DNA from 4 places in the Bradyrhizobium sp. USDA 4510 genome. Region 1 is predicted to be linked to each of the others. Evidence: predicted binding sites of a transcription regulator. Region 1 holds the regulator's gene; each other region holds the start of a gene.
The links. The regulator PhoB, encoded in region 1, activates phosphate uptake and scavenging genes when phosphate is short. The targets are predictions, from matches to a motif close to TGTCATNNANCTGTCAT.
Positions count from the first base shown of each region.

Region 1 (7,786 bases):
ATCGACGATTTGCTGTCGCTGTCGCGGGTCGAGTTGTCGGCCCATGTGCGGCCCGAGGCCTCGATCGACATCGTGCCGATCATCCGCCAGGTCGCCGACGGGCTCGAGGCACTGGCCAGCGAGCGCCAGGTCGAGATCGAGGTCGACCTGCCTCAGGCTCCGGTCATGATCGCCGGCGACCGCGAGGAACTGCTCCGCCTGTTCGAGAACCTGATCGAGAATGCCCTCAAATACGGCGCCTCAGGGGGGCGCGTCATAGTGTCGCTGAATCAGGCCGTTTCGGGTGCATCGGGCGAAGGGGCCCCCGAAATCCGTGTCATGGTACGGGATTTCGGCCCCGGCATCGCCCCCGAGCACCTGCCGCGGCTGACCGAGCGCTTCTACCGGGTCGACGTCGGCGACAGCCGCAACCAGGGCGGAACGGGCCTCGGATTATCGTTGGTGAAACATATTCTTAACCGTCATCGCGGGCGTCTTTTGATCGAGAGCGTGCCGAAGAACGGGGCCACTTTTACCGCCTGTTTTCCCCGGCCGAAGACCCCGTTACCAACTCAAAGCTAAGCGTTTTCAGAAGCTTAGTACTGTCATCCAACTGTCATCCAACCTTCGTAAAAGCAGCACCGACCGCTCCTAGATGGACCGGCGTGAGCGCGATCGGGCGCATTCGGCGCTTCGCTCACTGGATGGAGACCACCCATGAATTTCATCAAAGCAATCGTCGCAGCCGGCGTGATCGCCGCTTCGACGTCGGCCTTCGCTGCCGATATTACCGGCGCGGGCGCGACGTTTCCGTTCCCGATCTATTCGAAGTGGGCTGACGCCTACAAGAAGGAGACCGGCAACGGTCTGAACTACCAGTCGATCGGCTCCGGCGCCGGCATCAAGCAGATCCAGGCCAAGACCGTGACCTTCGGCGCCACCGACGCGCCGCTCAAGCACGAGCAACTCGAGAAGGACGGCCTCGTCCAGTGGCCGATGGTGATGGGCGCGATCGTCCCGGTCGTGAACCTCGAAGGCATCAAGCCGGGTGACCTGATCCTGTCGGGCGAAGTGCTCGGCGACATCTATCTCGGCAAGATCACCAAGTGGAATGACGCGGCGATCGCCAAGCTCAATCCGAAGCTGACCCTGCCGGGCGATGCCATCACCGTCGTGCGCCGTTCGGACGGTTCGGGCACCACCTTCAACTTCACCGACTATCTCTCCAAGTCGAACGCCGACTGGAAGTCCAAGGTCGGTTCCGGCACCGCGGTCGAATGGCCGGTCGGCGTCGGCGCCAAGGGCAACGAAGGCGTTGCCGGCAACATCAGCCAGACCAAGAACGCTATCGGCTATGTCGAGTATGCCTACGCCAAGCAGAACAAGCTGACCTACACCGGGCTGGTCAACAAGGCCGGCAAGACCGTGCAGCCGACCATGGCTGCCTTCCAGGCTGCCGCCTCGAATGCCGACTGGGCCAAGGCTCCCGGCTACTACGTGATACTGACCGACCAGCCGGGCGAAGCCTCCTGGCCGATCACCGCGGCGACCTTCATCCTGATGCACAAGGACTCGACCGACAAGGCGGCCTCGCAGGAAGCGCTCAAGTTCTTCAAGTACGCCTTCGAGAAGGGCGACAAGGCGGCCGAAGAGCTCGACTACATCCCGATGCCGGACTCGGTCGTCAAGCTGATCGAGAAGACCTGGTCGTCGGACATCAAGAGCTAAGTCCGACGCTGCGACAGGGCCTGTGCCGACTCGATCGCGGCACAGGTCGAGCGACCAAGACCCGGTCTCCATCACTGCGGCAACAAGCGCGGGATCGAGGCCGGGGTTCGCGCCTCAAGGGGCGTGGCTGGAACGACGGCGCCCGGCCAAATGCGTCAGTGAAGATCGCTTCGGGGCGTAGCGGTTTGCGTGGCTTTTGCATACTAAAGAGGGGATTGGCGTGGCAGACATGGCTGTTCAGAGCGATGTGATGGAAGCCGCGGGACCTTACGATCGCGCCAAGGCCCTCAGCGCCTTCAAGCTCGGTGACCTCACCTTCTATTGGATCACCCGCATCTCGGCGATTTCGGTTCTGTTGATCCTCGGCGGCATCATCCTGTCGCTGATCGTCGGCGCCTGGCCGGCGATGAAGGAATACGGCATCGCCTTCCTCTGGACGCAGCGCTGGGCACCCTCGGCCGATCCGCCGGTGCTCGGCGCGCTCGGCCCGATCTACGGCACCCTGATCACCTCGGTCATCGCGATGCTGATCGCCATTCCGGTCGGCATCGGCATCGCCGTGTTCCTCACCGAGCTCTGCCCGCAAATGCTGCGCCGCCCGATCGGCATCGCGATCGAGCTGCTCGCCGGCATCCCCTCGATCATCTACGGCATGTGGGGCTTCTTCGTGCTCGGCCCGTTCCTGGCCAACACGTTCCAGCCCTTCATGATCCGGATCTTCGAGGGCGTCCCGGTGCTGGGCGCGGTGTTCGCAGGCCCGCCGTCCTATCTCAGCCTGTTCAACGCCGCGCTGATCCTTGCGATCATGGTGCTGCCCTTCATCACCGCGATCTCGGTCGACGTGTTCAAGACCGTGCCGCCGGTGCTGAAAGAGGCCGCCTACGGCATGGGCTGCACCACCTGGGAAGTCGTCCGCAGCGTCGTGATCCCCTACACCCGCGTCGGCGTGATCGGCGGCATCATGCTGGCGCTCGGCCGCGCCCTCGGCGAGACCATGGCGGTGACCTTCATCATCGGCAACTCGTTCCGGATCTCGTCGTCGATCTTCGCGCCGGGCACCACGATCTCGGCGGCGATCGCCAGCGAATTCGCCGAGAGCGACGGCCTGCACCAGTCCGGCCTGATCCTGCTCGGCCTGCTGTTGTTCGTGCTGACCTTCTTCGTGCTCGCCGGCGCGCGGCTGATGCTGATGCGGCTTGAAAAGAAGGCGGGGAAGTAACGCCATGAACCCGATCTACAAATCCCGCCGCCGCAGCGACATCGTCATCCGCGCACTCTGTGTCGGCGCGGCGCTGTTCGGCGTTACCTGGCTGGCGCTGATCCTGATCACGCTGCTCTATAACGGCCTTGCCGGCCTCAGCGTGCAGCTGTTCACCCAGAACACGCCGCCGCCCGGCTCGACCGAAGGCGGCTTGCTCAACGCCATCGTCGGCTCGGTCATCATGACCGTGATCGGCGTCGGCATCGGCGCGCCGCTTGGCCTGTTCGCCGGCACCTACCTCGCCGAATACGGCAAGCACGACAAGCTGACCTCGGTGATCCGCTTCATCAACGACATCCTGCTCAGCGCGCCCTCGATCATCATCGGCCTGTTCATCTATGGTGCGGTGGTGGTGCCGATGCGCGGCTTCTCGGCGATCGCAGGCAGCCTTGCGCTCGCGGTGATCGTGATCCCGGTCGTGCTGCGCACCACCGAGGACATGCTGCTCTTGGTGCCCAATCCGCTGCGCGAGGCCGCCTCCGCGCTCGGCCTGCCGCGTTCGCTGGTGATCAAGCGGATCGCTTATCGTGCCGCGCGATCGGGTCTGATCACCGGTGTGCTGCTGGCGACCGCCCGCGTCGCCGGCGAGACCGCGCCGCTGCTGTTCACCGCGCTGTCGAACCAGTTCTTCAGCCTGGATCTGACCAAGACGATGGCCAACCTGCCAGTGACCATCAACAACTTCGTGCAGAGCCCCTACGCCTACTGGAAAGAGCTGGCGTGGAGCGGCGCGCTGCTCATCACATTCACCGTGCTCGCGTTGAATATCGGCGCGCGTATCCTTGGTGCCGAAAGGGCCGCAAAATGACCGAGCTTTCCGTCTCCACGACTGCCGCAGGCCACATTCCCCAGGTTCCGCTGCCGGAAGCGCCGCCGAAAGTCACGGTGCGCAACCTCAACTTCTATTACGGCGAGCACCACGCGCTGAAGAACATCAACCTGGCGCTCGGCACCAACCGCGTCACGGCGTTCATCGGCCCGTCCGGCTGCGGCAAGTCGACCCTGCTGCGCATTTTCAACCGGATGTACGACCTGTATCCGGGTCAGCGCGCGGTCGGCCAGCTGATGCTGGACCAGACCAACATTCTCGACCCCAAGCTCGACCTCAACTTGCTGCGCGCGCGGGTCGGCATGGTGTTCCAGAAGCCGACGCCGTTCCCGATGACGATCTACGAGAACATCGCCTTCGGCATCCGCCTCTATGAGAAGATCTCGAAGTCCGAGATGGACGACCGGGTCGAGAAGGCGCTGCGCGGCGGCGCGCTGTGGAACGAGGTCAAGGACAAGCTGAACGCCTCCGGCCTGTCGCTCTCCGGCGGCCAGCAGCAGCGCCTGTGCATCGCGCGCACCGTGGCGGTGCGTCCCGAGGTGATCCTGTTCGACGAGCCGTGCTCGGCGCTCGACCCGATCTCGACCGCCAAGGTCGAGGAGCTGATCCAGGAGCTCTCCGAGGACTACACGATCGCGATCGTCACCCACAACATGCAGCAGGCGGCGCGCGTCTCCGATAAGACCGCCTTCATGTATCTCGGCGAGCTGATCGAGTTCGACGACACCAACAAGATATTCACCTCACCGAGCGATCGGCGCACCCAGGACTACATCACCGGCCGGTTCGGTTGACCGGCGCATGATCCGGAAAAGTGGAAACCGGTTTTCCGATCAGGTCATGCTAAAATTCAGGACACGAAACCATGATCCCCGGGATCATGGTTGAGGGAGACAAGCGATGGCTTCTGAACATACCGCCAAGGCATTCGACAGCGACCTGCAGGAGTTGACTCGCCTGGTCGCCGAGATGGGCGGCCTGGTCGAACGGATGATTACCGAGTCGGTCGACGCGCTGATCCGTCGCGACGTCGCGCTCGGCAAGCGCGTGGTCGCCGCCGACATCGAGATCGACAATCTGCAGCGCAACATCGAAGAGCGGGCGGTGCTGACGATCGCCCGCCGCCAGCCGATGGCGATCGATCTGCGTGAGATCGTCAGCGCGATGCGCGTCGCCACCGACCTCGAGCGGATCGGCGACCTCGCCAAGAACATGGGCAAGCGCGTCGCGGCGCTGGAGAGCGATTTCCAGCCGCTGAAGCTGATCCGCGGCCTCGAGCACATGACCGACCTCGTGCTGTCGCAGGTCAAGTCGGTGCTCGACGCCTATGCCGCGCACGACCTGCCGGCGGCGATGAACGTCTGGAAGGGCGACGAGGAGGTCGATGCGATCTGCACCTCGCTGTTCCGCGAACTGCTCACCTACATGATGGAAGATCCGCGCAACATCTCGTTCTGCATCCATCTGATGTTCTGCGCCAAGAACATCGAGCGGATCGGCGATCACGCCACCAATATCGCCGAGACCGTGTTCTACATGATCGAGGGCCAGCAGATCACCGACAAGCGCCCGAAGGGCGACATGACCACTTTTGCCACCACGGTGCCGGGCAACTGAGGCATGATCGGCAAGCACGGAACCGGCAAGAGCGAAACTGGATGATCCTCGCGACAAATCGTTTCCGCGGGGACTATGCTCAAGGAAGTAAGCGTTTCGGTTTGCGTCTGGGCAACGGATCACCACAGAGAAAGAACTTAAACCGATGAGCGCACGCATTCTGGTAGTCGAAGACGAGGAAGCGCTGACGACGCTGTTGCGCTACAATCTCGATGCGGAAGGCTACGATGTCGAGACGGTGGGGCGCGGCGACGATGCGGATACAAGGCTGAAGGAGCGCGTTCCCGACCTCGTGGTGCTGGACTGGATGCTGCCGGGCCTGTCCGGCATCGAACTGTGCCGCCGCCTGCGGGCGCGGCCCGAGACCAAGCAGCTTCCGATCATCATGCTGACCGCGCGCGGCGAGGAAAGCGAGCGCGTGCGCGGGCTTGCCACCGGCGCGGACGATTACATCGTCAAGCCGTTCTCGGTGCCGGAGCTGCTGGCGCGGGTGAAGGGCCTGTTGCGCCGCGCCAGCCCGGAGCGGCTTGCGACCGTGCTGACCTACGGCGACATCGAGCTCGACCGCGAGAAGCGCCGCGTGGCGCGCTCGGGCCGTCCGATCGATCTCGGGCCGACCGAGTATCGCCTGCTCGAATTCTTCCTTGAGCATCCCGGCCGCGTGTTCAGCCGCGAGCAATTGCTCGACAGCGTCTGGGGCCGCGACATCTACATCGATGAGCGCACCGTCGACGTGCATATCGGCCGCCTGCGCAAGCTGCTCAATCCGGGCCGCGAGCAGGATCCGATCCGCACTGTGCGCGGCGCCGGCTACGCGCTCGACGACCGCTTTGCCAAGGCCGAGCCGCAGCCGTAACGGCCATGCGGCATTCATAAACCGCAACACGGCGTCGTCCCGGCGAAACCCGGGACCCATACGCTGCGGCCAGCGCAATCGGCACGCGGCCAGACGGCTTTCTAACAACACCCATTCGTGGTTATGGGTCCCGGCCTGCGCCGGGACGACGCTGGTGATATAGCCGGGCTGGGTCACACAAAAAAATCCCCGCTTTCGCGGGGATTTGTCTTTGAGGTCTTCCGTCGTTTTCCCGAGTGCTCACTTGATCTGCGGTTTCGCCGACGGCCGGCGGCGATCGGCGGCGGGCTGGTAGGCGACGCGCGAGTGATGCGCGCAATAGGGCAGGCCGCCGAGCGCTTTGCCGCCGCAGAAGAAGAATTCCGGGCTCGAGGGATCGCCGACCGGCCAGTGACAGGTGGCCTCGTTGAGCTCGAGCAGCGACAGCCGCTGGCTCATCGGCACCACATTGTCGTAGGAGATCGGATCGGGCTCCATCTCGGCCTCGAAGGCGTGCGCCAGCGCGGTGTTGCCGCGCGAGACCGGGCGCGCCACCCGCATCATGTGCTGGGCGGGGCGGGCCTTGCGCTGCCGCGGCGCGGCCGTGGAGGGTGCCTTGGCGCGGCCGGAGAGGCCGAGCCGATGCACTTTGCCGATCACGGCGTTTCGCGTCACATTGCCAAGTTCCGCCGCGATCTGGCTGGCCGACAGGCCGGACTCCCAGAGCTTCTTCAGCTGCTCGACGCGATCGTCGGACCAGGTCAATACAGTCATCGCATTCTTCCCTTCGCGTAGCGCCGGCCAATCATTGGAGCGGCGCTGCGAGCCAATCTGGACAAATATCCCTGCGGCCAGAATCCCTTAGCCCTCGCCGGGCACGGTGTTGCGCCCGAACGTTTACGCGAGACACAAAGGCTACTTAGAGGGTCCAGTACCGCCGCACGAGATGTCGTACCCGACAGGCCAAACGCTACAATATGGCGTGACTCTGGCGCAAGAGTCCGCGGTCGTGCGTCCACATGTTCCCACACAGTTAAGCATCGCGATGAGGCTTTTCCACCGCACCGGAATGCTCCGGATTGCGCTCGTTTCGCATTGCAGGAAGGCCACTTCGTGGCGATTGACACTTACCGACCGCAGCATAGAATGCCCGCCACGTGCCGCCCGCAAAGGCGGCCGTTTTGTTTTCCGAAGCTGGCCGTTGCTGCGCTGGCGTCAAGGCGCGCGGCAATTGTCGGCTTAAAAACCGTCAGTGATCGTCATGACCAACGCTGCCACGTCGCATCTGCTCCCCGTCTTCGCCAGGGTCGATCTCGGTTTCGAGCGCGGTGAGGGCGCCTGGCTGATCGCAACCAACGGCGACCGCTATCTCGATTTCACCTCGGGCGTCGCGGTCAACGCGCTCGGGCACGCGCATCCGCATCTCGTCAAGGCGCTGCAGGAACAGGCGACCAAGCTCTGGCACATGTCGAACCTGTTCAAGAGCCCGGACGGCGAGGTGCTTGCCGCGCGGCTGTGCGAGCAGAGCTTTGCCGAC
Region 1 covers NZ_JBSSBT010000001.1:7,326,118-7,333,903, reverse strand. The annotation lists gene ACVMDN_RS34180 (ATP-binding protein) at 1-561, shown strand, start outside; gene pstS (phosphate ABC transporter substrate-binding protein PstS) at 697-1,707, shown strand; gene pstC (phosphate ABC transporter permease subunit PstC) at 1,937-2,926, shown strand; gene pstA (phosphate ABC transporter permease PstA) at 2,931-3,776, shown strand; gene pstB (phosphate ABC transporter ATP-binding protein PstB) at 3,773-4,591, shown strand; gene phoU (phosphate signaling complex protein PhoU) at 4,698-5,414, shown strand; gene phoB (phosphate regulon transcriptional regulator PhoB) at 5,560-6,270, shown strand; gene ACVMDN_RS34145 (GcrA family cell cycle regulator) at 6,511-7,023, opposite strand; gene ACVMDN_RS34140 (aspartate aminotransferase family protein) at 7,511-7,786, shown strand, end outside.

Region 2 (7,786 bases), 2.7 Mb from region 1:
CGAAAGCGCGCGCAAGGCCTTCGACGAGATCGAGCCCCTGATCAAGCGCGAGGCCGACGCCGCGCGCACGCTGATCGATGCGATCATCGCCGATCCCTCGACGCCATCCGACAACGCCGCGCTCGGACGCCTCGATGACCGCATCGACAATGCCGTCAACGACCTGTTGATGCGCCTGAACGCAGAGAACAAGACGCTGCTCGAGCAAATCGACGCCAAGGACTTTGCGGCGGCGAAAGCGACCACGCTGCGCGCCGACGCCCTGCGCGACGACTTCAACACCAGGATCGAGGGCATCCGTGCCGACATGCTGGCGCAGGTCGCTTCCGCCGCTGCGAAGGTGATGAGTGCCCAGCAGCGGGCGATCATCATCTCCGGCGTCGTGACCGCCATTGCCGCGATCCTCGGCTTCGTGTTCGCGATGCTGGTCGGCAGCGGCATCACGCGGCCGGTGATGCGCCTGCTCGAAAGCACCCGCGAGGTCGAGGCCGGCCGCCTCGACGGCGCCATCACCATCACGACCCAGGACGAGATCGGCCAGCTGTCGGCCGCCTTCAACCGCATGATCGAGACGCTGCGGCACAACCAGCGCATCCGCGAGACGTTTGGCCGCTACATCAATCCGCGGATCGCCGAGGGCCTGCTCGAACAGCCCGCGATCGCCGCGACCGAAGGACAGCGCCGCGTCATGACGGTGATGTTCTGCGACATGAAGGGCTTCACCAGCCTGAGCGAGGGCGTGACGCCGAGCGGCCTCGTCAAGATCATGAACCTCTACCTGTCGACGATGTCGGCGCCGGTCCATGCGCATCGCGGCATCATCGACAAATATATCGGCGACGCCATCATGGCCTATTGGGGCGCGCCCTTCGTCGAGGAGGCCGAGCAGACCCATCTGGCCGCGCTTGCCGCCATCGACATGATCGGCCAGGTCAACCAGCTGCGCAAGGATCTGCCGGAACTGCTCGGCGTCCGCGTGATTCCGGCCGATTGCGACATCCGGATCGGGATCGCCACCGGCGAGGCCCTGGTCGGCAGCATCGGCTCCGAGTTCATGATGAGCTACACCGTGCTCGGCGACACCGTGAACCTCGCCTCGCGGCTGGAAGGCGCCAACAAGTTCTACGGCAGCCGCAGCCTGATCTCGGAGGCCACCGCCGCGGCCTGCGCCGCAACCATCGAGCTGCGCGAGATCGACCGCCTCGTGGTGATGGGGCAGACCCAGCCGGTCGCGGTGTTCGAGATCCTCGGCAAGAAGGACGAACTGACGCCGGCGCAGACCGAGTTGCGGCAGCGTTACGCGGATGGTCTCGCCGCCTATCGCGAGCGCCGCTGGGATGACGCCGAGCAAGCCTTCGCCGCGGCGCTGGCGGCGGCGCCCGGCGACGGCCCGTCGATCGCCATGAAGGCGCGCGTCGCAGCGTTCAGGCAAGATCCGCCGGCGGCCGATTGGGACGGCGCCTGGCATCCGGAGCGGAAGTAGCGGCGTCACGCTCATCCAGGCTCCGCCGCTACAGCTGGGCCTCGATCGCAACCTTGTCGATCACCGACCAGACCTGCACGATCTTCCCGTCGCGGAATTCATAGAACACGTTTTCGGCAAACGAGACGCGCTTGCCGTTGACGCCGAGACCGAGGAACGCGCCCTTCGGCGAACAGTCGAACGCCAGCCGGCTCGCGACGTTGGACGCATCCGACACCAGCAGAACGATGTTGAAGCGAAGGTCCGGGATGTCGCGAAAGTCCCCTTCCAGCATCGCGCGATAGCCGGATAACCCGAGCCGCCGGCCGTTGTGGCACACATCCTCGTCAACGAACTGACCGAGTTGCGGCCAGTCCTGGCGATTCAAACAGGCAATGTAGTTCCGGTAGATCTCGGCGAGGTCCGTTTTCATCATCGATCGTCCTCCTTGCCGCGGGTCCAGATGGCCATTGAGCATCTGAGTGCGATTCTAACACCGATGTCAGTTTCGACTCCGATGTCCGATGGCGCGAACGAAACACTCAGCCAGCGTGCACGTGAAAGCGCGACGTCCCGAAGAGACAGTGCGATTGCCGCTTCGGCAAACAATTTCTCAAACCGCGCGGAATGTCTCGCGCGATCGGGAGTTAGTGCTTCAGGTCAATAACTGTCCTTGTCAAATCGGAGGCGTACATGATCAAGTCACCGATGATGCTTGCGGCATTCCTGACAGCGCCGATCATTCTGTTCCCACCGCAGACCGCCGTCGCGGCTGGCGGAGGTGGCGGCGGTGGTGGTGGTGGCGACCCATACGGGTCGAGCTACGGCACTCCCGCGCCGTCCTATCCCCAGCAGAAGGACAGAAAGACCACGCACAAGGTCAAGAAGCCCTTCAAGCAGTCCGGCTTCGAAGACCCGGCGTTCCGCGACGGCTATCGCGCAGCCTATGCGACAATCTACGAACGCAACGACTACGCCGCCGCGATCGATCAGTTGCACGCACTCGGCCGCGATGATCAGCCGAACGTCGCGAACCTGATTGGCTACTCCTATCGCAAGCTCGGCGACTACAAGCAATCGCAGGTCTGGTACGAACGTGCGCTCAAGGCCGATCCGAACCACGTCCTGACGTGGAACTACTACGGCCTGTGGCAGATCGAACAGGGAAACCGCGACCAGGCGCAGTATCATCTGCAGCGGATCGCCGAGATCTGTGGCACCGAATGCGAAGAGTATCGGACGCTGGCGGCGGCACTGGAAAAGCCGCCGGGTACGAACCTCGTCTACTGAGCGCGTCGCGTAGCCCGCATGAGCGGAGCGACATGCGGGGAAGGACCGCCCCGGATGTCGCTGTCGCTTGTCCGGGCTATGCCTGTGAGCCGCGTTGTTCGCGTGTCCGTTTTTGCGGGAATTTCGCCGTTTTGGTCGACGTGACCAGCGAGTAGCTTGCGTGCCGGGCGACGCACGCGGATATTCTGAGATCGATCATCATGACCTGGCGGCTTCTCGCGTGGAGCGGCATCGCCGTTGCCGCGCTGGTTCCAATCATCGGCGGCATCTGGCTCTTCACCCTGCCCGCCGCATCGGCGTTCCGCGTTCCGCCGCCGATCGCGACGCAAGAGCACGACGCGATGCTCGCGGCGCTGAAGCCGCCGAAGCGGTCGCGCCCGCTGATCGCGATACCCGGCATCAACGACATGACCGAGACCACCGACTATCTGATGCCCTACGGCATCCTCAAGCGCGCCGATGTTGCCGATGTCGTCACGCTGGCGACGGGACCCGGTCCAGTCGCGCTGTTCCCGGTGCTGAAGGTCGAGCCTGATGCGACCATCGCCGCATTCGATGCCGCACATGGCGACGGCGCCGACTACGTTATCGTGCCGGCGATGAGCCGCGACGACGATCCGGCGGTCATGCAATGGGTCCGGCAGCAGGCGGAGAAAGGCGCCGTGATCGTCGCCGTCTGCGCCGGCGCCAAGGTGCTCGCCTCGACCGGCCTGCTCGACGGCAGGCGCGCCACCACGCACTGGTTTTACCTGAAGAACTGGCGCAGCAAACATCCTGAGATCCGCTATGTCGCCGACCGCCGCATCGTGGTCGACCACGGCGTCGCGACGACGACCGGGATTTCGGCCTCGATGCCGATGTCGCTGACCCTGATCGAGGCGATCGCCGGCCGTACCAGGGCTGAGGCCGTCGCGCGCGAGATCGGCCTGCCCGGCTGGGACGCGCGGCATGACAGCAACGCCTTCAAGTTCACGCGTCCCTTCGCGCTGACCGCCATCCGGAACACGCTGGCGTTCTGGAACCGGGAACAGCTCGGCCTCGCGCTTGCCCCCGGCGTCGACGAGGTCTCGCTGGCGCTGGTCGCCGACAGCTGGTCGCGCACCTACCGCTCGCATGCCGTGACCTTCGCCGCGACCGACGACGTCGTCACGACCCGCAACGGCCTGCGCGTCTATCCGCAAGTCGTGGCGCCGGATTGGTCCGCAGATCGTCTGCTGCCCGCGGTCGGCACCGCGCCGCCCGCGCAGGCGCTCGACCGGGCGCTTGCCGGGATCGAGACACGCTATGGCCGTGATACGGCCGATTTCGTCGCCGCGCAGCTCGAATATCCACGGGCTGACGCCGTGCAGTGAGGGATTGCGTCCCCAACAACGTATTCGATCCCCCATCCGCCCCATTGTCATCTGCCTGTCATGAATTGTGCCGACACGTCAGCGCCGGACCAGTTCGGGGACACGCATGGACTATTTCAAACGCTTCAACTTCCTGTTCGCTGCGCCGGTGTTCGAGGCCGACGACCTCGAGGGCATCCGCTTCAACCAGATCATCGCCGAGATCGAGCGCTCCGGCTTCGAGGTGGTTCGCGCCCGCAAGCTGGAGGATGCCGAGATCGCGGTGCAGACCGACGCCGCGATCGGCTGCATGGTGGTCGATTGGGGCAAGAAGGGACTTGAGGGCAAGACCGCGGCGCTGATCAACCTGATGCGCCGGCGCGGCCTCGACTTCCCGATCATCCTGTTGATCCGGCGCAAGCGGTTCGAGGACCTGCCGGTCGAGGTGCTCGATTTCATCGACGGCTACGTGTTCCTGTCCGAGGAAACCCCGCCCTTCATCGCCAAGAACCTGATCTCCAGGCTGAAGCAATATGCCGAGAATTTGAAGACGCCGTTCTTCGGCGCCCTGGTCGACTATGCCGAGGAAGGCAACCAGCTCTGGACCTGCCCGGGCCACAATGGCGGCGTGTTCTACAGCCGCAGCCCAATCGGACGGGTGTTCGTCGAACACCTTGGCGAAGCGGTGTTCCGCGACGACCTCGACAATTCCGTGCTCGACCTCGGCGACCTCCTCACCCACGAAGGGCCGGCGCTGCGGGCGCAGAAGGAGGCGGCCCGGATCTTCGGCGCTGAAAAGACGTATTTCGTGCTCAACGGCACCTCGACCTCCAACAAGGTCGCGCTCGGCTCGCTGGTCACCGACGGCGACCTCGTGCTGTTCGACCGCAACAACCACAAGGCCGCGCATCACGGCGCGCTTTTGATCGGCGGCGGCATCCCGGTCTACGTGCCGACGGTGCGCAACGCCTGGGGCCTGATCGGGCCGATGCGCTGGGACCTGCTCGACGAGGGCACGCTGCGCGACCACATCCGCAAGCACCCGCTGGTCAAGGACGAGAACGCCTGGAAGAAGGAGCGTCCGTTCCGGGTCGCCGTGGTCGAGCAGTGTACCTATGACGGCACCATCCACTCGGCCGAGATGATCCTCAAGCGGATCGGCCATCTCTGCGACTACATCCTGTTCGACGAGGCCTGGGCCGGCTTCATGAAATTCCACCCGATCTATGCCGGCCGCTTCGCCATGGGACTGTCCGATCTCGGCCCCGAGGCGCCCGGCATCATTGCGACCCAATCGACCCACAAGCAGCTCGCGAGCTTCTCGCAGGCCTCGCAGATCCACATCCGCGACCGCCACATCAAGGGCCAGAAGCGCCGGGTCGAGCATCGCCGCTTCAACGAAAGCTTCATGCAGCACGCCTCGACGTCGCCGTTCTACCCGCTGTTCGCCTCGCTCGATGTCGGCGCGCAGATGATGAAGGGCCGCTCCGGCGAAGTCTTGTGGGACGACACGATCCGGCTCGGCATCGAGCTGCGCAAGAAGATCCGCGCCGTGAAGCGCGAGTTCGAGGAGAAGGAGACGCGCCCCGAGCGGCGCTGGTTCTTCGAGCCGTTCGTGCCGGATCGCGTGAAGATCCCCGACGTCGCGCGCGAGAACGGCGTGCACAATGTCGCCTGGGAGACGATCTCGACCGATCAGCTCGCGACCAATCCGTCCTACTGGCAGCTCAGTCCCGGCGAGACCTGGCACGGCTTTCCCGAGCTGACCGCGGGCTTCGCGATGACCGACCCGAACAAGCTCACATTGCTGACGCCGGGCTTCGATCACGCCACCGGCGCCTATGCCGATCACGGCATCCCCGCGCCGGTGGTGGCGCAATATCTGCGCGAGAACCAGATCGTCGCCGAGAAGAACGACCTCAACTCGCTGCTGTTCCTGCTGACGCCCGGCGTCGAGGCCAGCAAGGCCGGCACACTGGTGTCGGGGCTCGTCGCCTTCAAGAAGCTGCACGACGACAACGCGCTGATCGAGGACGTCATCCCCGAATTCTTCCGCCGTCGCCCGCAACGCTACACCGGGGTGCGGCTGCGCGACCTCTGCGGCGACATGCACCGCTTCTTCCGCGACGGCGGCGTCAGCACGCTGCAGGCCAGGCAATTCCTGCCCGAGCACCTGCCCGAGATCGCGATGTCGCCGCGCCAGGCCGCACAATATCTCATCCGCAACGATGTCGACTATCTGCCGATCGACCAGATCTTCGGCCGCGTCGCCGCGACGCCGTTCGTGGTCTACCCGCCCGGCATCGCCACCATCGTGCCCGGCGAGCGGCTGTCGGAACGCAGCAAGCCAATGATCGATTACCTGAAGATGTTCGAGGCGAGCTTCAATGCGTTCCCGGGCTTCGAGGTCGAGGTCCAGGGCATCTACAAGGAGATCGACGACTCCGGCCGTGTCCGCTTCTACACCTATGTCGTGTCCGAATAGGCGAACGGACGCAACACAATGGAGAATGATCACAAGATCACCGTCCGTCCTTCCCGCGACAGCGACGTCGACGCCATGCTGTCGATCTACCGCCAACATATCCGCCGCGGCGTCGAGGAAAGCGTCGACGACAGCGGCACGCCGGAGCCCGACGATCTGCGCGACCGCCGCAAGAATCTGCGCAACACCCGCCTGCCCCACCTCGTCGCAATCTGTGACGGCGAGGTGGTTGGCTATGCCTATGTCGTGCTGTTCCGCAAGCGTCCGGCCTACCGCTACACGGTGAAGCATTCGATCTATGTGCATCACCGCTTCACCGGCCAGCGCGTCGGCGGCCGGCTGCTGCAGGAGCTGATCGACACCTGCGCCGCCGCCGGCTTCCGCCAGATGATCGGCTACATCGACAGCGACAACGCCGCCTCGCTCGCGCTGCACGACCGCTTCGGCTTCGCCCGCGTCGGGCATTTGCCCGGTGTCGCCTATCGGTATGGCACACCGTGATGGTGCAGCGCTCCCTCGCCGCCGGCGCCACCGCCCCACCGCCCCCCGCGCCGCTGTCGCGACGGTGATGGGCACGACACTTTCCATTCGTCGTCCCGGCGAAGGCCGGGACCCATAACCACAGGATTGGATTGGCAAGGAAGGCTGTGGCCCCAGCGTCGCGCAATAATCACCTTCGGTGGTTATGGGTCCCGGCCCCCCGTGCGCTATTGCGCACTAGGCCGGGACGACAGCGAATGTGTTGCGCGGCCGGTGAGTCATGCACCGGCATTCTCGCGGCCTCTGCAGCGCGAGTTTTGCATTTCGTTTCGCCGCTCTGATGACAGAGGGCGCAGGGAAAGCCGGATGCCGATCGCACCCATGGGTCCCGAGTAATCCTGCAGGCTGCAAGGCGCAAGCGACCTGAACGCCCTACTCCAGCGTAAAGCCGACCCGCAGCGCCACCTGATAGTGCCGGATCTTGCCGTCCTCGATATGGCCCCGCGTCTGCACCACCTCGAACCACTTCATTTCCCGGATCGTCTTTGACGCGCGGCTCACGGCGTTCTCGATCGCCGCCTCGATGCTCTTGTCCGATGATCCGACCAGTTCCAGGATTTTGTAGACGTGATCCTTGTCGTGCGTGGCGGGCATGTCGACCTCCTCTGTGGATGCGCGATCCGGACCGCTTGCGCTGCGGTTCGGACAGTCCATCGTCCGATGCGGGCCGGCCATCGT
Region 2 covers NZ_JBSSBT010000001.1:4,598,050-4,605,835, forward strand. The annotation lists gene ACVMDN_RS21285 (adenylate/guanylate cyclase domain-containing protein) at 1-1,483, shown strand, start outside; gene ACVMDN_RS21290 (ester cyclase) at 1,512-1,898, opposite strand; gene ACVMDN_RS21295 (tetratricopeptide repeat protein) at 2,156-2,752, shown strand; gene ACVMDN_RS21300 (DJ-1/PfpI family protein) at 2,953-4,104, shown strand; gene ACVMDN_RS21305 (Orn/Lys/Arg family decarboxylase) at 4,211-6,568, shown strand; partial or broken gene ACVMDN_RS21310 (N-acetyltransferase family protein) at 6,587-7,137, shown strand; gene ACVMDN_RS21315 (dodecin) at 7,481-7,702, opposite strand.
Region 2: a site for PhoB is predicted at 4,150-4,166, ahead of ACVMDN_RS21305 (Orn/Lys/Arg family decarboxylase). Genes of this name have one in related genera too.

Region 3 (7,786 bases), 540 kb from region 1:
CGGGGCATCCAGTACGCCGCGGCCCATCCACTAAGTTCGGACGTCTCTGCAATACCGGGTCGCCCGGCCGAGCCGGGCAACGACACGCGTGTGATCGGCGAAAGCAGCCCTTCACTTCGCCTTCAGGAACTCGCCGACCTCGAGCAGCACGAACTCGTCGTCATCGGCCTTGTTCGGGTCGCGGCTGGAGGAGAACGGCAGGTTGTTGTCGTTGCCGACGATGATGTGGGTCTCGTCGACCCGGTCGACATTCTCGATGGTGAAGAACGGGAAGGTGTAGACGCCGTCGTTGAGCGGCTTGCGCGCCTTCTTGTTCGGATCGCGGATCTTCATCAGGTCGATATAGGCGATCTTGCGCACCGGCTTGCCGACATTGGCATCGGACAGCTCGATCTTGTAGACGCGCTTGAACTTGGCGAGGTCAGGAAAACAGTTCTCGCCGCGCTGGCCTTGCGGGCAGGCCTTGTCGGCGGTGCCTTCGCCATTGTCGCGCTCGATCACGAGGCCCTGGGCCGGATCGATCATGTTGAAGTCGCCGATCGCATTGCCGTTCTGCTCGAACGCATATTGCCAGTAGCGTCCAGTGAACTTCTCCGCCGCGACGTCGAATTCCAGGATGCGCGAGGCTTCCTTGCCGTCGACCTTCTCCCAATCCTTCTTGTCGGCATCCCACAGCGGCCCCTCGAGCAGGCCGTAAAGGAACTTGCCGTCCTTGGAGGAAGCAAAACCTTCATAGCCCTTGGAGCGGCGCAGGTTGACGTTGGTGTAGCTGGCGCCGGGCGCGCCGGGCGACTGCACCGCCCAGTGATCCGGCGAGCGCACCGGCTTGCCGTCGGCGACGGTCTCGAACACGGCGAGGATCTTGCCGGTCTTGTCGGCCTTGAGGATGTAGGGCCCGAATTCATCGCCGATCCAGAAAATGTCGTTGATGATCTGGAAGCCTTCGGTGTCGAAATCGGCACCGGTCAAATAGCGCTTGGCGGTGTCCTCGTGGACGATGCGGAACGGCACCTTCCTGTCGGGATCGTGCAGGAACACGGTCTCCTGACGCTCGATCTTGCCGCTCGCCCAGTCGATCTTGTGCCGGTTCAGGTACAGCATCGAGTCTGCCGAGTTGTAGCGCGAGCCCATGCCGTTGTCGGTGATCACCCAGAACGAGCCGTCGGGCATCACCTTGATGCCGGAATGGCCCTGCAGCGGCTGGCCTTTGAACGGCAGCGACACGCCGGTCGGCCGCTCGTACGATTTGCCCATCACGGTGCCGATGGCGTCGACGCGCTTGCCGGTGGTGTATTTGCCCGAGGTCTTCAGATCATCAGGGGCGTCGGCGGGCGCGTCGATGAAGCTCTCCGCCGGCATCACGGCGTGTCCCGCCAGCGTCGCCGGGAATTCGCCCTCACCCTGCGCGAATGCCGATGTGGCGAGCAGGATCGAGGCGACGGAGCAGAGCAGGGACAGGCGCATGGTTGATCTCCCAAAGGATAAACGATGCGGTGTTCTCCGAGCCGCCTGTTACAGCCGGCTGACAGTTTTGTGAACCGCGGATGTTGCGGCGGGATAAGGCTTGCGGCGTTACGTCGCCTTGCCCGCCGGCTGCATCGTCTGCGGCAGCAGGAACGGCACGCCACCTCCGGTATAGGCGATCGCAGCGTCGATCTCGAAGATCTCGCGCAGCGTCTCGGCCTTCATCGCCGCCGTACGGTCGCCGTCGACGGCAAGCCGGCCGCGGTGCAGCAGCAGGATGCGGTCGGCGAACCGCATCGCGAGGTTGAGGTCGTGCAGGATCGCGATCACCGCGGTGCCGCGGGCGGCGCGCCGCCGGGCCGTTTCGACCAGGTCGATCTGGTGCCGCAGATCGAGGCTCGAGGTCGGCTCGTCCAGCAGCAACAGTCCCGGTCCATGCAGCGCTTCGCCGCAGGCGAGCTGCACCAGCACGCGGGCGAAATGCGCCCGCTGCTGCTCGCCGCCCGACAGCGTCGGCAATTGCCTGAAACGGAAACGCGCGAGCCCGACCTCGTCGAGCGCCGCCTCGACCAGCGCGCGCGCCACCGCGCGCGGGCTTTCGCCGGCGCCCATGCTGACGATTTCCTCGACGGTGAACGGGAAGGTGACGTTGACGTGCTGCGACAGCATCGCGCGGTGCTGCGCCAGCGCGCGCGGGCCGTAAACCTGCAGGTCGCGCTGCCTCAGCCTGATCGCTCCGCGCGACGGGCGCAGGTCGCCCGACAGCATCCGCAGCAGGGTCGATTTGCCGGCGCCGTTGGGACCGACGATCGCGACCATCTCGCCGGCACCGATCTGCAGCGACACCGCATCGACCAGCGTCGCGCCGCCGACCGTCATCGATACCGACTGTGCTTCGAGCAGGGCCGTCATAGCGACACCAGCCCGCGCTGCCGCAGCAGCATAGCGAGGAAGAACGGCGCGCCGATCGCTGCCGTCAGGATGCCGATCGGCATTTCCGCGGGTGCCACGATGGTGCGCGCCACGGTGTCGGCGCCGACCAGGAGGATGGCGCCGAGCAGCGCGGAGGCCGGCAGCAGCAGCCGATGCGCGGGCCCGATCACCAGCCGCAACAGATGCGGCACCACGATGCCGACGAAACCGACCACGCCGCAGACCGAGACCGCGACCCCGGTCATCGCCGACACCAGCACGATCGAGATCCGCTTCAGCCGTTCGACGTCGACGCCGCTGTGGAACGCCTCCGCCTCGCCGAGCACCAGCACGTCGAGCCCGCGCGAGATCGAGAGGCAGGCGACCAGCGCGACCGCCAGCACCGGCGCCAGCGCCGTGAGCTTGCTCCAGGTCGCACCGCTGAGCGAGCCGAGCAGCCAGAAGGTGATGTCGCGAAGCTGGCGATCGTCGGCGACGAACACCAGAAGGCCGATGCCGGCATTGGCGATCGCGGCGATCGCAAGCCCGGCCAGCAGGAAGATCGCGATCGATGTCCGGCCGCCGCGGCTGGCGATGCCGTAAAGCACGACGGTCGTGATCAGCGAGCCGGCAAAGGCCGCGATCGGCAGCAGCTGGTGTTGCAGGAAGCGCAGGCTTTCGCCGAGATGGCTGTCGGTGAACACGATCGCGGCCGCCGCGGCAAACGCGCCGCCGGAGGAGACGCCGACCAGCGCGGGGTCGGCAAGGGGATTGCGGAACAGGCCCTGCATGATCGAGCCTGATACGGCAAGGAGGCCGCCGACCATCGCCGCCGCCGCGATCCGCGGGATGCGGATCGACCACACCACGAGCTGGTCGCGTGCGAGCAGCGGGTTGGCGACACGATCAGCCCAAAGCCCAAGCGCCGCCGGAAGCCGAGCCATTGGAATGCCGGCAGCCCCGACCGTCAGGGCGACGAGGGCGGTGCCTGCGAGCGCCGCAAGCAGGCAGAGCAGGGTGAGTGTCGCGGCCGGCCGCAGCGACATGCCGGCGCGCCGTCGTTTCGCACGCCGGCGGCGTTCGGCCAGCACGCTCATTGCCGGCAATTCGCGGTCAGCGCTGCCGGCTTGAAGTAGTCGGCCTCCGGCGCCAGCGCCGGATAAAGCTTGACCGAGAGGTCGCGTGCCGCGGCCGCGGTGCGCGGTCCGAAGCCGAGCAGATAAAGGCCTTCCATCGAGATGAAGGCCTTGTTGGCCGCGACCGGCGTCAGCGCGAAGGCCGGATGCGCGAACACGGCATCCGACGTCAGCGAATCCTTGCCGCGATCGATCGACAGCACGACATCCGGTTTCGCCGCCACGATGGCCTCGTCATTGACCGGCTTGTAGCCGTCGTAACCATCGATGGCGTTGACGCCGCCGGCAAGCCGGATGATCTCGTCCGCCGCGGTCTTGTGGCCCGCCGCCATCGCCCGGCCGTTCAACAGCGACATCACGAACATCACGCGCACCGGCTTCGTTACCTTGGCACGCAGCGCGCGCAGTTGCGCGAGATCGCTCTCCACCGCCGTGGTCAGGCAGGCGGCGCGCGGATCGGCGCCCATGGCGTGGCCCACCAGTCTGATCTTCTCGACCAGCCCGGCCTCCGAGAACGTCTCCGGCACCAGCACCAGCGGCACCTTGGCCGCCTCGAGCACGTCCATGGTCTCCTTCGGCCCTGAGCCCTGCACCGCGAGCACCAGCGACGGGTGCAGGCCAAGCACGCCCTCCGGCGACAGCTGACGCATGTAGCCGACGTCGGGCTTCTCGCGCAGCGCAGCCGGCGGGTAGAGGCTGGTCGCATCGACGCCGGCGATGCGGTCCTCGAAGCCGAGGGCGTAGAGGATCTCGGTGATCGCGCCGCCGATCGAGACGATCCGCGACGGATTGTCGATCACGACGTCGCGGTCGCGCGCGTCATGCACGGTGATGCCCTCGGCCGTCACGGCTTCGATCGGCAGCAGGCAGGAGAAGGCGAGCAAAGCGAGCGTGCGACAAATTGTCATCGGGGCCGTCACTTGGTCAGGATCAGCTTGTTCTGCGAGGTCAGCCGCAACCGGTAATGTTCTTCGCCGTGCGTGATGATGATCTCGCGCTCCGCAGCGAACAGGTCGCGGCTGTCGAGACGATTACCGCGCATGATCAGCGTTTTGGCCGCGCCGGATGCAGGCTCGGTCTGCTTTCCGGCTGCGTCGATATTGTCTTCGGAAGCTGCGGACATATTGTGGTGCTGCGCCTGCGAAAATTTTCAAATGGTGTTTGCTTGTATAAGCGGACGAAGGCGCATTCCAACGGCGGCACTTTACAATCGATATAAACAGCGCTGCCGCATTCTTGACCGTTTTGTTGCCGGCTCGTAACCAATCCTCACGCGATGCAGGCGGGTGACTTGCATCGCGATGTAGCCAGCAAGCCGCTCGTCGGAGCGCACGCCAGCCAAACCAGAAAAGCGATGATCAGGCTGGGGCTAGAATGGCTGATGGGGCTAGGGTTTCGCGCGCCCTGATTTTGGGCGCGTCGGTGTTTTCATTTGCGGCAGCACTGCCGGAACGCGGTTTCGCGCAGACCGCCGATCCGTCGGCTGCGCATCCTTCTACCGAGCGGCTGAAGCAGGCCAAGCGGAAGCCGAAGCCGGCGGCCGAAGCTCAGGCGGCGTCGGCGGCGATGAATGCGCGCGCGCAGATCGGCGCGGTGCCGGTGCAATCGCTCGACACCATCACGGCGGTGGCCTCCAAGACCGAGGAGCGCGCGATCGATGCGCTGGCGCCGGTCAGCTCCGTCACGCTGGAGAAGATCCAGGGCCTGCAGCCGAACCGGCTCTCCGATATTTTCTATAACGTGCCCGGCGTCTCGGTTCAGGAGCGCGGCGACGATCCGGCAACCGTCATCAACATCCGCGGCTTGCAGGATTTCGGCCGTGTCGCTGTTGTCGTTGACGGCGCGCGGCAGAACTATCAGCGCACCGGCCACAACGCCAACGGCTCGTTCTTCCTCGATCCCGAATTGATCGGCGGCGTCGACGTGGTGCGCGGCCCGACCGCGAACATCTACGGCTCCGGCGCGATCGGCGGCGTGGTCTCATTCCGCACCAAGGACATCGACGACGTAGTGCGTCCCGGTGAGCGCTGGGGTGTCGACATGTCGGGGTCCTACGGCACCAACAAGGACCGCGGCATGGGCTCCGTGTTCGGCGGTGTACGCGTCGATCCGAATGTCGATGTGTTCGGCGGCGCGGTTTATCGCACCCAGGGCAATTACAAGGACGGCGCGGGCACCGAGATCGGTAACACCGGCAACGATATCGCGGCCGGCCTGATGAAGGTGACGTTCCGCCCGGCCGAAGGCCACGAGTTCAAGATCGGCGGCATCTTCCAGGACTACCAATACAATATCGGTCAGCCGAACCGCGGCCCGACCACGGCGGCGGCACCGCTCGCCGCGATCGCGGGCTCCTCGGTCTATGCCTCCGACGCCAAGAACTACACGGGCACCTTGAGCTGGCGATATTCCAAGCCCGACGACATGCTGTTCGACTGGAATATCTCGGTCTACGGCAACCGCACCGACAACGACCAGGTCAAGACCTACAGCAACCGCATCACCACCGGCGGCGGGGTCTGCACGCTCGCCAATCCCGGCAACAACATCTCCGGCTGCGTCGGCGACAAGCGCGGCTATTTGCTGGATACGGTTGGTGTCGACGTCAACAACACCTCGCGCTTCAATTTCGGCGACTGGCGCAACGCCGTGACCTACGGTTTCGACGCCTTCCGCGACGATGTCGAGACGTTCGATTCGCGCGGCAATTCCAACATCACGACGCCGGGCGGCCAGCGCACCGTGTCCGGCGGCTTCGTGCAGCTGAAGCAGAACTATTCGACCTGGCTCGAGCTGATCAGCGCTGTCCGCTACGACCATTACGAACTCAATTCGATCAACACCACGACCAGCGGCGACCGGCTGTCGCCGAAGATCACGCTCGGCGTCACGCCGGTTGCCGGCTTCACGCCCTATGCGAGCTATGCCGAAGGCTATCGCGCGCCGTCCATCACCGAGACGCTGATCGCGGGCGGCCACGCCACCGGCGGCGGGCCGGCGCTGTTCAACTGCCCTGACGGCACCAGCGGCCTGTTCTGCTTCCTGCCCAATGCAGCGCTGCGGCCGGAGGTCGGCAAGAACAAGGAAGCCGGCATCAACCTGAAATATGACGGCATCTTCACCGCGAGCGACTCGTTCCGCGGCAAGGTCAACGTGTTCCGTAACGACGTCGACGGCTATATCGACCTCGTCGCCTCGGCGCCGACCCTGACGCCGTTCGGGCGGTTCAGCCAGTTCTACCAGTACCAGAACATCGCCCACGCCCGCATCGAGGGCTTCGAGCTCGAGACGATGTATGATGCAGGCGACTGGTTCGTCGGCGTCGCCGGCCATCTGATGCGCGGCCGGAACACCCAGACCAATGTCGGGCTCGCCACCATCACGCCGCGCAAGGTGACGACGACGGGCGGCGTCCGCCTGCTCGACCGTTCGCTGATCGTTGCCGCGCAATGGTCCTCGTTCGGCGCCAACAACGACCTGCCGGCGGGCTATCTGCCCTCGACCGGCTACGAGCTCGTCAACCTCTATCTGACCTGGAACGCCACCAAGGACATCACCTTCACGGCATCGGTCGACAACCTCTTGAACCAGTACTACCGGCCTTATGCGATCCCGGGCTCCTCGACCGACGGCACGACGCAGAACGACGTGCTGTTCTCGAGCCCCGGTCCGGGCACCGTTTACAAGGCCGGACTCAGGATTCACCTAGGTGGAGCGTAACGCGAGACGCCGATCATTCCATCCAGGTTGCTCCGGCCGCGCTGGTGCCCCCAGCGCGGCCTTGGCGTATTCCTTGGCGCGTTCATGTTATTAACGAGATCAACCGGCAGGATCCGGGCATCCGCCGTCAAACAGGAGAGAGTTTTCATGTTCATCGCAATGAACCGGTTCCAGGTGATCAAGGGCAAGGAGCAGGCGTTCGAGACGGTCTGGAAGACGCGCGAATCCTATCTCGGCGATCTGCCGGGCTTCATCGAATTTCATCTGGTGAAGGGACCCGAGGCCGAGGACCACACGCTCTATGCGACCCATACCGTCTGGGCCAGCAAGGCGGCGTTCGAGGACTGGACGAAATCCGATGCGTTCCGCCGCGCCCATTCGCGCGCCGGCAACGAGACCGGCGGCAGCCTCTATCTCGGCCATCCCAAATTCGAGGGTTTTGAGGTGCTGATCACCGAGCGCGCGAAGAGCCCGGCATGACGGAGACGGCCGTGCAGAACGCGGAGCTTGCGGGATTGAAGGCCTATATGGCCGACAATCCCGGCACGGTCATC
Region 3 covers NZ_JBSSBT010000001.1:6,787,187-6,794,972, reverse strand. The annotation lists gene ACVMDN_RS31700 (esterase-like activity of phytase family protein) at 112-1,464, opposite strand; gene ACVMDN_RS31695 (heme ABC transporter ATP-binding protein) at 1,573-2,376, opposite strand; gene ACVMDN_RS31690 (FecCD family ABC transporter permease) at 2,373-3,473, opposite strand; gene ACVMDN_RS31685 (heme/hemin ABC transporter substrate-binding protein) at 3,470-4,420, opposite strand; gene ACVMDN_RS31680 (hemin uptake protein HemP) at 4,429-4,635, opposite strand; gene ACVMDN_RS31675 (TonB-dependent hemoglobin/transferrin/lactoferrin family receptor) at 4,887-7,232, shown strand; gene ACVMDN_RS31670 (antibiotic biosynthesis monooxygenase family protein) at 7,380-7,712, shown strand; gene hutX (heme utilization cystosolic carrier protein HutX) at 7,709-7,786, shown strand, end outside.
Region 3: a site for PhoB is predicted at 1,512-1,528, ahead of ACVMDN_RS31700 (esterase-like activity of phytase family protein). Genes of this name have one in related genera too.

Region 4 (7,786 bases), 5.8 Mb from region 1:
GGAGGCTCCGGACGAATCGATCCATGAGTCAAAAATCAGGCGCACGCTTTACCGAGAAGCAGGGCCATTATCTGGCTTTCATCTATACCTACTCGCACATGTTCGGACGGCCCCCCGCCGAAGCCGACATGCAGCGTCACTTCGGTGTTAGCCCGCCCTCAGTCCATCAGATGATCGTCACGCTCGAACGTAACGGCCTCATTCGCCGTCGAGCCGATATCCCCAGAAGCATCGAAATCCTCGTGCCGCCAGAGAACTTGCCGATCCTAAGCTGGCTCGGTATCAAACCGTCAAAATCACTGTGACGAGCCACTAGCACTTGGGATTGCTTCGGTGGCGATCACGGCGACCAGCGGTCGTTCGCAGGCCGGCCTTATTGCGCCGCTGGGTCTGCGCCAGGCCGCCGACGAGCTTCGTCTCGCGGAAACTGTCCAATTCACCTGGAGGGGCCACCGCTACTGTTGGTACAGCAGGGGATGGCGCGGCGGCGGTTGGTATCGGTGTGGTTTTGGTTCAAGGCGCGGCATGGGTTGGGGTGGTCCGGCGGGATGGCACGGATGGCGCCGGCCAGGCCACCGCCCGGTCACTCGGCCTCCGAGACCTGGGCGGCCAGGAATCCAGCGTCCGCAACCACTCCCGCAACCGCTTCCCGGCAGGAGCTGATGGCTGCTTTGTCTATCGTTCGCCGGCCGCGACGTGGCCGCACGGCAGTCGGAGCCCGCCATGTCCTTGAAGGAGCCGCAAACACGCGCGGGCCAAGTGCGCGATACCGTGCTGGTCGATCTCGCGCTGAGGGCAGTGGATCGTACCGCGCTTTTACCTGGGGGGTGCTCGATCGGCTCATGGATGAGCCGTGGTTGCGCAGCGAGGCAATATCGGGCACCTGACGACGACCAACGTTCATACTGGCCGTGGTGGGCGTGTGTAACAAGACATCGGGCCTTGCAGGGCTCGACCGTTTAGTTCGGATTACAAAGGGGATTGTCAGCCGTTCTCGACCAGAAACTCCACGCGCTCGGCGGCGAAGCGCGAGCGCTTGGTCACCAGCGGCTGGTCCAGCATGTCGACGTCGGTTGCGTCGACCACCAGCACCGGCCGTCCCAGCGGCAGGTCGAGTCGCGCGGCGTCGGTCGCATCGACGATCGCCGCGGTGATCCGGGTCGAGGCGCGGTGGTAGTCCTTGACGCCGTAATGCCCGAGCAGCTTCGTCATCGAGCGGACGTTGGCGAACACGCTGCCGGCATCGGGAAACCGCTCGGCCGACAGCCAGGTGGTGGAGACGCAGATCGGCGTCCGGTCGGCGAGCCGCACCGCTTCGATCCGGATCAGCGGCGCACCGATCTTCAGGCCGAGCTCGCGCGCGATCTCGCGATTGGCGGTGTCGCTGCTCGCATCGATCAGCTGGCCGCGCGGCTCGTGACCGCCGGCGCCGACGATCTCGGAAAATCGCGTGCGTGAGCGCAAGGGATAGGCGAGGCGCTGGGCTTCGACATAGGTGCCGCTGCCGCGTTCCGCGCGCACCAGGCCGCGCTCGGCCAATGCGGCGAGCGCCCGCCGCACGGTGTGCCGGTTGACCCGGTACGTCTCGGCGATCTCCATCTCGCCGGGCAGCTTTTCGCCGGCGGCGAAGCGACCGTCAGCGATGCCGCGCTCGATGCCGTCGGCGACCTGCCGCCACAAGGCGACGCCGGAACTTTCCTGCATGCTCATGGCGCGGTGATACCAGAAATCTTTGGTTTGTCACGAAACAGTCATGGCGCTCCGCTATCAAGTTGTCTAGTATCATAGACAACTTGATGCAAGCAAGGTTGCCCAAAGGTTTGCCCATGAGTTCGACCATGAGTTCGACCGGACCAAACAGCAAACAGGCCCAGCGCAAGGCCGCGATGATGGTGCTGGCGCACGCCGCCGCTACGGACATCGCAGGCAGGCTGGCCGCGATCGCGGTGCCCGCGCATGAGAACCTGCGCGAGCCGGAAAACGGCCTTGTGATGCTGCGCGGGCGGATCGGCGGCGACGGTGCGCCATTCAATCTCGGCGAGGCGACGGTGTCGCGCGCGGCGGTGCGGCTTGCGACCGGCGAGGTCGGCTTCGGCTACACGCTCGGCCGCGACGCGCGGAAGGCGCAGATGATCGCGCTGTGCGACGCCATGGTGCAGTCGGCGGAGTTGTCCGGCGAGGTGGAGGCCAAGGTGATCGCGCCGCTGCGCGTCGCCATGAACGCCGAACGCGGCCGCAAGGCAGCGGAAACCGCGGCGACGCGGGTCGATTTCTACACGATGGTGCGCGGTGAGGGATGATGCAATGACGACGATTGCCGAAATGCCCGCGGGCTTTGCCGACAAGGTGCTGTCGGCGCAGTCGACTTTCCGTTCCGTGATGGATGCGATGGCGCGCCCGGGCAGCGTGCAGCGCGTCGCCGCGAGCGTCGGAACGCCCGCCGGCATGATGCGCGGCTCGGCCGCGATCGCGCTGACGCTGTTCGATCACGACACGCCGATCTGGCTTGACGCTGCGATGTCGGCGACGCCGGACGTCGCCCGCTGGCTGAAGTTTCACGCCAGCGCGCCGGTGGTGGCCGATTCCTCGATCGCGAGCTTCGCTTTGATCGGCGATGCCGCGAGCCTGCCGGCGCTCGATCGCTTTGCATTCGGCAGCAGCGAATATCCTGACCGGTCGACCACGCTGATCCTGCAGGTCGACAGCCTGTCGCAGGGGCCGGCCTTCGAGCTGAAAGGGCCCGGCATCGACGGCAGCGCCGTGCTGCAGGCGATGATCAAGCCGCGCGACCTGTTCCAGCGGCTTGCGATCAACGAAGCCCTGTTCCCGCGCGGCATCGATGTCGTGCTGGTCCATGACGATGCCATTGTGGCGATCCCGCGCACCACGCGGCTGATCGCAAGCGGAGTGTGAGCGATGTATGTAGCCGTCAAGGGAGGCGAGCGCGCCATCGAGAACGCCCATCGTCTGCTCGCGCATGAGCGGCGCGGCGACCGCGAGGTGCCCGAGGTGACGCTGGCACAGATTTCCGAGCAACTCGCGCTCGGCGTCGATCGCGTGATGACCGAAGGTTCGCTCTACGACCGCGAGCTCGCGGCGCTCGCGATCAAGCAGGCGCGCGGCGACATGATCGAGGCGATCTTCCTGGTCCGCGCCTTCCGCGCCACGCTGCCGCGCTTCGGCGCCACCGAGCCGGTCAACACCGGCGAGATGCAGGTGCGGCGGCGGATCTCCTCGACCTTCAAGGACGTTCCGGGCGGCCAGATCCTGGGGCCGACCTTCGACTACACCCATCGCCTGCTCGATCCGCAGCTCGCGGAAGGCTTTGTGCCGGAGCAGCCGGCGACCGCGGAGGCCTCGCAGGCCGCCACGCCGCGGGTGACCGACATTCTCGGCCGTGACGGTCTGATCGAATCCTCGCCGCAGGCAGATAGCAACACGCCGGTCGGCGACCTCACGCGTGAGCCGTTGAGCTTTCCGGCCGATCGCGATTTGCGGCTGCAGAACCTGGCGCGCGGCGATGAGGGCTTCCTGCTCGCGCTCGGCTACTCGACGCAGCGCGGCTACGGTCGCAATCACCCGTTCGCCGGCGAGATCCGCTTCGGCGAGGTCGAGGTCGAGTTCTTCGCCGAGGACGCGGGCTTTGCCGTGCCGCTCGGCTCGATCGAATTGACCGAGTGTCAGATGGTCAACCAGTTCAAGGGGTCGACGACTGAGGCGCCGTGCTTCACCCGCGGCTATGGCCTCGCCTTCGGGCAGAGCGAACGCAAGACCATGTCGATGGCGCTGGTCGATCGCGCGCTGCGTGCGCGTGAGCTCGGCGAGGAGGCGGCGGCGCCGGCGCAGGACGAGGAGTTCGTGATGTCGCACTCCGACAATGTCCAGTCGACCGGCTTTGTCGAGCATCTCAAGCTGCCGCACTATGTCGACTTCCAGTCCGAGCTCGGCCTGTTGCGCAAGCTGCGGCAGGAGTTCGCGGAAGCCAACGAGGCCGTGGAAATGCAGGAGGCCGCGGAATGAACGCGCCGACGTACAATTTCGCCTATCTCGACGAGCAGACCAAGCGGATGATCCGCCGCGCGATCCTCAAGGCGATCGCGATCCCCGGCTATCAGGTGCCGTTTGCGAGCCGCGAGATGCCGATGCCCTATGGCTGGGGCACCGGCGGCGTGCAGGTGACCGCCGCGATCCTCGGTCCCGACGACGTGCTGAAGGTGATCGACCAGGGCTCGGACGACACCACCAACGCGATCTCGATCCGCAAATTCTTCGGCAAGACCGCGGGTGTCGCGACCACGACCTCGACCACGGACGCGACCGTGATCCAGACCCGGCACCGCATTCCCGAGGCGTCGCTGCATGCCGGACAGGTGCTGGTCTATCAGGTGCCGATCCCCGAGCCGCTGCGCTTCCTCGAGCCGCGCGAGACCGAGACGCGGCGCATGCACGCGCTCGCCGAATACGGGCTGATGCACGTCAAGCTCTACGAGGACATCGCGCGCTTCGGCCATATCGCGACCGCCTACGCCTATCCGGTGAAGGTGAACGCACGCTACGTGATGGACCCGTCGCCGACGCCGAAATTCGACAATCCGAAGATGGACAATTGCGCGGCGCTGCAACTGTTCGGTGCCGGCCGCGAGAAGCGCATCTACGCGATCCCGCCCTACACCACCGTGGTGTCGCTGGACTTCGAGGATCACCCGTTCACGCGCTACCGCTTCAACGCGCCCTGCGCGCTGTGCGGCGCCGACAATTCCTATCTCGACGAGATCGTCACCGACGACAAGGGCGGGCGGATGTTCGTCTGCTCCGACACGGACTTCTGCGAGCAGCGCCAGGCCGCCGGCCATCACGGCACCGAGAGCGCAGCGCCGCACAAGGAGAAGGCGCATGTCTGAGCTCGCGAGCCTCGACAACGACGAGCCGTTGCTGGTGGCCGAGGGGCTTGCCAAGAATTACGGCCGGCTTGCCGCCTGCCGCGACGTCTCGTTCGCGCTCTATCCCGGCGAGGTGCTGGCGATCGTCGGCGAGTCAGGCTCGGGCAAGTCGACGCTGCTGCAGCTGCTCTCGGCGCAGCTCGCGCCGAGCGCGGGCCGGGTGTGCTACCGGATGCGCGACGGCGTGCTGCGCGATCTCGCTGAACTCGGCGAGGCCGAGCGGCGCTTCCTGTTCCGCACCGACTGGGGCTTCGTGCACCAGGACCCGGCGCAGGGGCTGCGCATGGGCGTCTCGGCCGGCGCCAATGTCGGCGAGCGGCTGATGGCGGTCGGCTGGAATCATTACGGCCGCATCCGTGACACCGCGTCGACCTGGCTGGAGCGGGTCGAGATCGATACCGGCCGCATCGACGATGCGCCGAAGACCTATTCCGGCGGCATGCGGCAGCGGCTGCAGATCGCCCGCAACCTCGTCACCGAGCCGCGGCTGGTGTTCATGGACGAGCCGACCGGCGGCCTCGACGTCTCGGTGCAGGCTCGCCTGCTCGACCTGATGCGCAACCTCGTCAGCGAGCTCGGGCTCGCCGCGATCGTCGTGACCCACGATCTCGCCGTGGCGCGGTTGCTTTCGCATCGCGTGATGGTGATGAAGGGCGGCCGCGTCATCGAGACCGGCCTCACCGACCAGGTGCTCGACGATCCGCGTGAGCCCTATACGCAGCTGCTCGTTTCCTCGATTCTTCCGCCATGAGCGTGCCAATGACCGCGATGATCGAACTTGCCAACGCCGAGAAGACCTTCACCATGCATCTGCAGGGCGGCGTCGAACTGCCCGTGGTGCGCGGCGTCTCGTTCCACGCCGATCCGGGTGAGTGCGTGGTGCTGTCGGGCCCGTCGGGCGCCGGCAAATCCTCCATCCTGAAGATGATCTTCGGCAACTATCGCTGCGACAGCGGCCGGATCGGCATCCGCCATCACGGCATGGTTGTCGACCTTGCCACCGCCGAGCCGCGCCAGGTGCTGAGCATCCGCCGCTCGACCATCGGCTATGTCAGCCAGTTCCTGCGCGCCGTGCCGCGGGTGGCGACGATCGACGTCGTCGCCGAGCCTTTGATCGTCAACGGCGTGGCGCGCGAGGAGGCCCGCGCGCGCGCCGGCCAGCTGCTGCGCCGGCTCAACATTCCGGAGCGGCTGTGGACCTTGCCGCCCTCGACCTTCTCCGGCGGCGAGCAGCAGCGCGTCAACATCGCGCGCGGCTTCATCTCGGACCTGCCGATCCTGCTGCTGGACGAGCCGACCGCTTCGCTCGATGCGGCGAATCGCGCCGTGGTGGTCGAGCTGATCGCGGAGAAGAAAACCAAGGGCGTCGCGATGGTCGCCATTGTCCATGACGACGAAATCCGTCATCTGATTGCCGACCGCATCGTCGATGTGACCTCGTTCGCGGCTGCTGCCTGAAGGACCGTTTGAAATGACCGCCAAGCAAGACACCATCATCGGCAACGCCCGGCTGGTCCTCGCCGATCGCGTGATCGAGCAGGGCTGGGTCGCGATTGCTGATGGCAAGATCGCCGAGTTCGACGAGGGCAGGGCGCCCGAGGCCGCCGAGGATGCCGGCGGCGATCTCCTGATGCCCGGGCTGATCGAGCTGCACACCGACCATCTCGAGATGCACTATGTGCCGCGGCCGAAGGTGTTCTGGAATCCGGTCGCGGCCGTGATCTCCTATGACGGGCAGCTCGCGACCTCAGGCATCACCACGGTGCTGGATTCGCTGCGGGTCTGGCGCGAGGACGGCGCCGAGGATGTCGACGGCCGCGCCGGCGTGCTGGCGGCGGCGATCGCGGCGGCGCGCGAGGAGAATCTGCTGCGCGCCGATCACTTCCTACATCTGCGCTGCGAGGTCCCGATGCCGGACGTGGTCGCCGAGGCCAAGGAGCTGATCGACCGGCCGGACGTGCGGCTGATGTCGCTGATGGACCACACGCCGGGCCAGCGCCAGTTCCGCGACGAGGTCAAGCTGCGCGACTACTATCGCGGCAAGGGCGGCGGCATGACCGACGCCCAGCTCGACGTGCTGTTCGCACGGCGCTTCGCCTATCAGAAGGAATATGCGGTGGCGAACACCCGCGCGATCGTCGCGCTGGCGCATGAATACCGGATCCCGCTGGCGAGCCATGACGACACCACGGATGAGAACGTGGTCGACGCCGTCAACGACAAGGTCGCGGTGGCAGAGTTCCCGACCACGATGGAAGCCGCGCGAGGCTTGCACGCCGCCGGCATCGACATCCTGATGGGCGCGCCGAATGTGGTGCGCGGCGGCTCGCACTCCGGCAACATCGCGGCCGTCGATCTCGCCAATGAGGGCATGCTCGATATCCTGTCGTCGGACTACATCCCGTCCAGCCTTTTGATGGCGGCGCTGCAGCTGCCGCGGCATGTGCCGGCGATCGATCTCGCTTCGGCCGTGCGCACCGTGACCAAGACGCCGGCCGAAGCGGTCGGGCTCACCGACCGCGGCGAGATCGCGGTCGGCCGGCGCGCCGACCTGATCCGCGTGCACGTTGCGCGCGATCTGCCTGTCGTGCGCAGCGTCTGGCGCGAGGGAGGGAGGGTCGCATGACCGATGCATCCGTCGTCGCCGATCGGCGCGCCGGAATCGGTCCCGGCCGGCTGATCCTGGTGGTCGGCCCGAGCGGCGCCGGCAAGGATACGCTGCTGGGGTTCGCCAAGGCGGCCTGTGGCGATGATCGCGATGTCGTGTTTCCGCGCCGGCTGATCACCCGCCAGGCCTCGGCGTCGGAGGACAATGAGGAGGTCAGCGCGGAGAGCTTCCAGCGCGC
Region 4 covers NZ_JBSSBT010000001.1:1,495,504-1,503,289, forward strand. The annotation lists gene ACVMDN_RS06615 (LexA family protein) at 24-305, shown strand; partial or broken gene ACVMDN_RS06620 (patatin-like phospholipase family protein) at 724-884, shown strand; gene phnF (phosphonate metabolism transcriptional regulator PhnF) at 985-1,710, opposite strand; gene phnG (phosphonate C-P lyase system protein PhnG) at 1,839-2,300, shown strand; gene phnH (phosphonate C-P lyase system protein PhnH) at 2,305-2,913, shown strand; gene ACVMDN_RS06640 (carbon-phosphorus lyase complex subunit PhnI) at 2,917-4,020, shown strand; gene ACVMDN_RS06645 (alpha-D-ribose 1-methylphosphonate 5-phosphate C-P-lyase PhnJ) at 4,017-4,901, shown strand; gene phnK (phosphonate C-P lyase system protein PhnK) at 4,894-5,691, shown strand; gene phnL (phosphonate C-P lyase system protein PhnL) at 5,700-6,398, shown strand; gene ACVMDN_RS06660 (alpha-D-ribose 1-methylphosphonate 5-triphosphate diphosphatase) at 6,412-7,566, shown strand; gene phnN (phosphonate metabolism protein/1,5-bisphosphokinase (PRPP-forming) PhnN) at 7,563-7,786, shown strand, end outside.
Region 4: a site for PhoB is predicted at 1,739-1,755, ahead of phnF (phosphonate metabolism transcriptional regulator PhnF). Genes of this name have one in related genera too.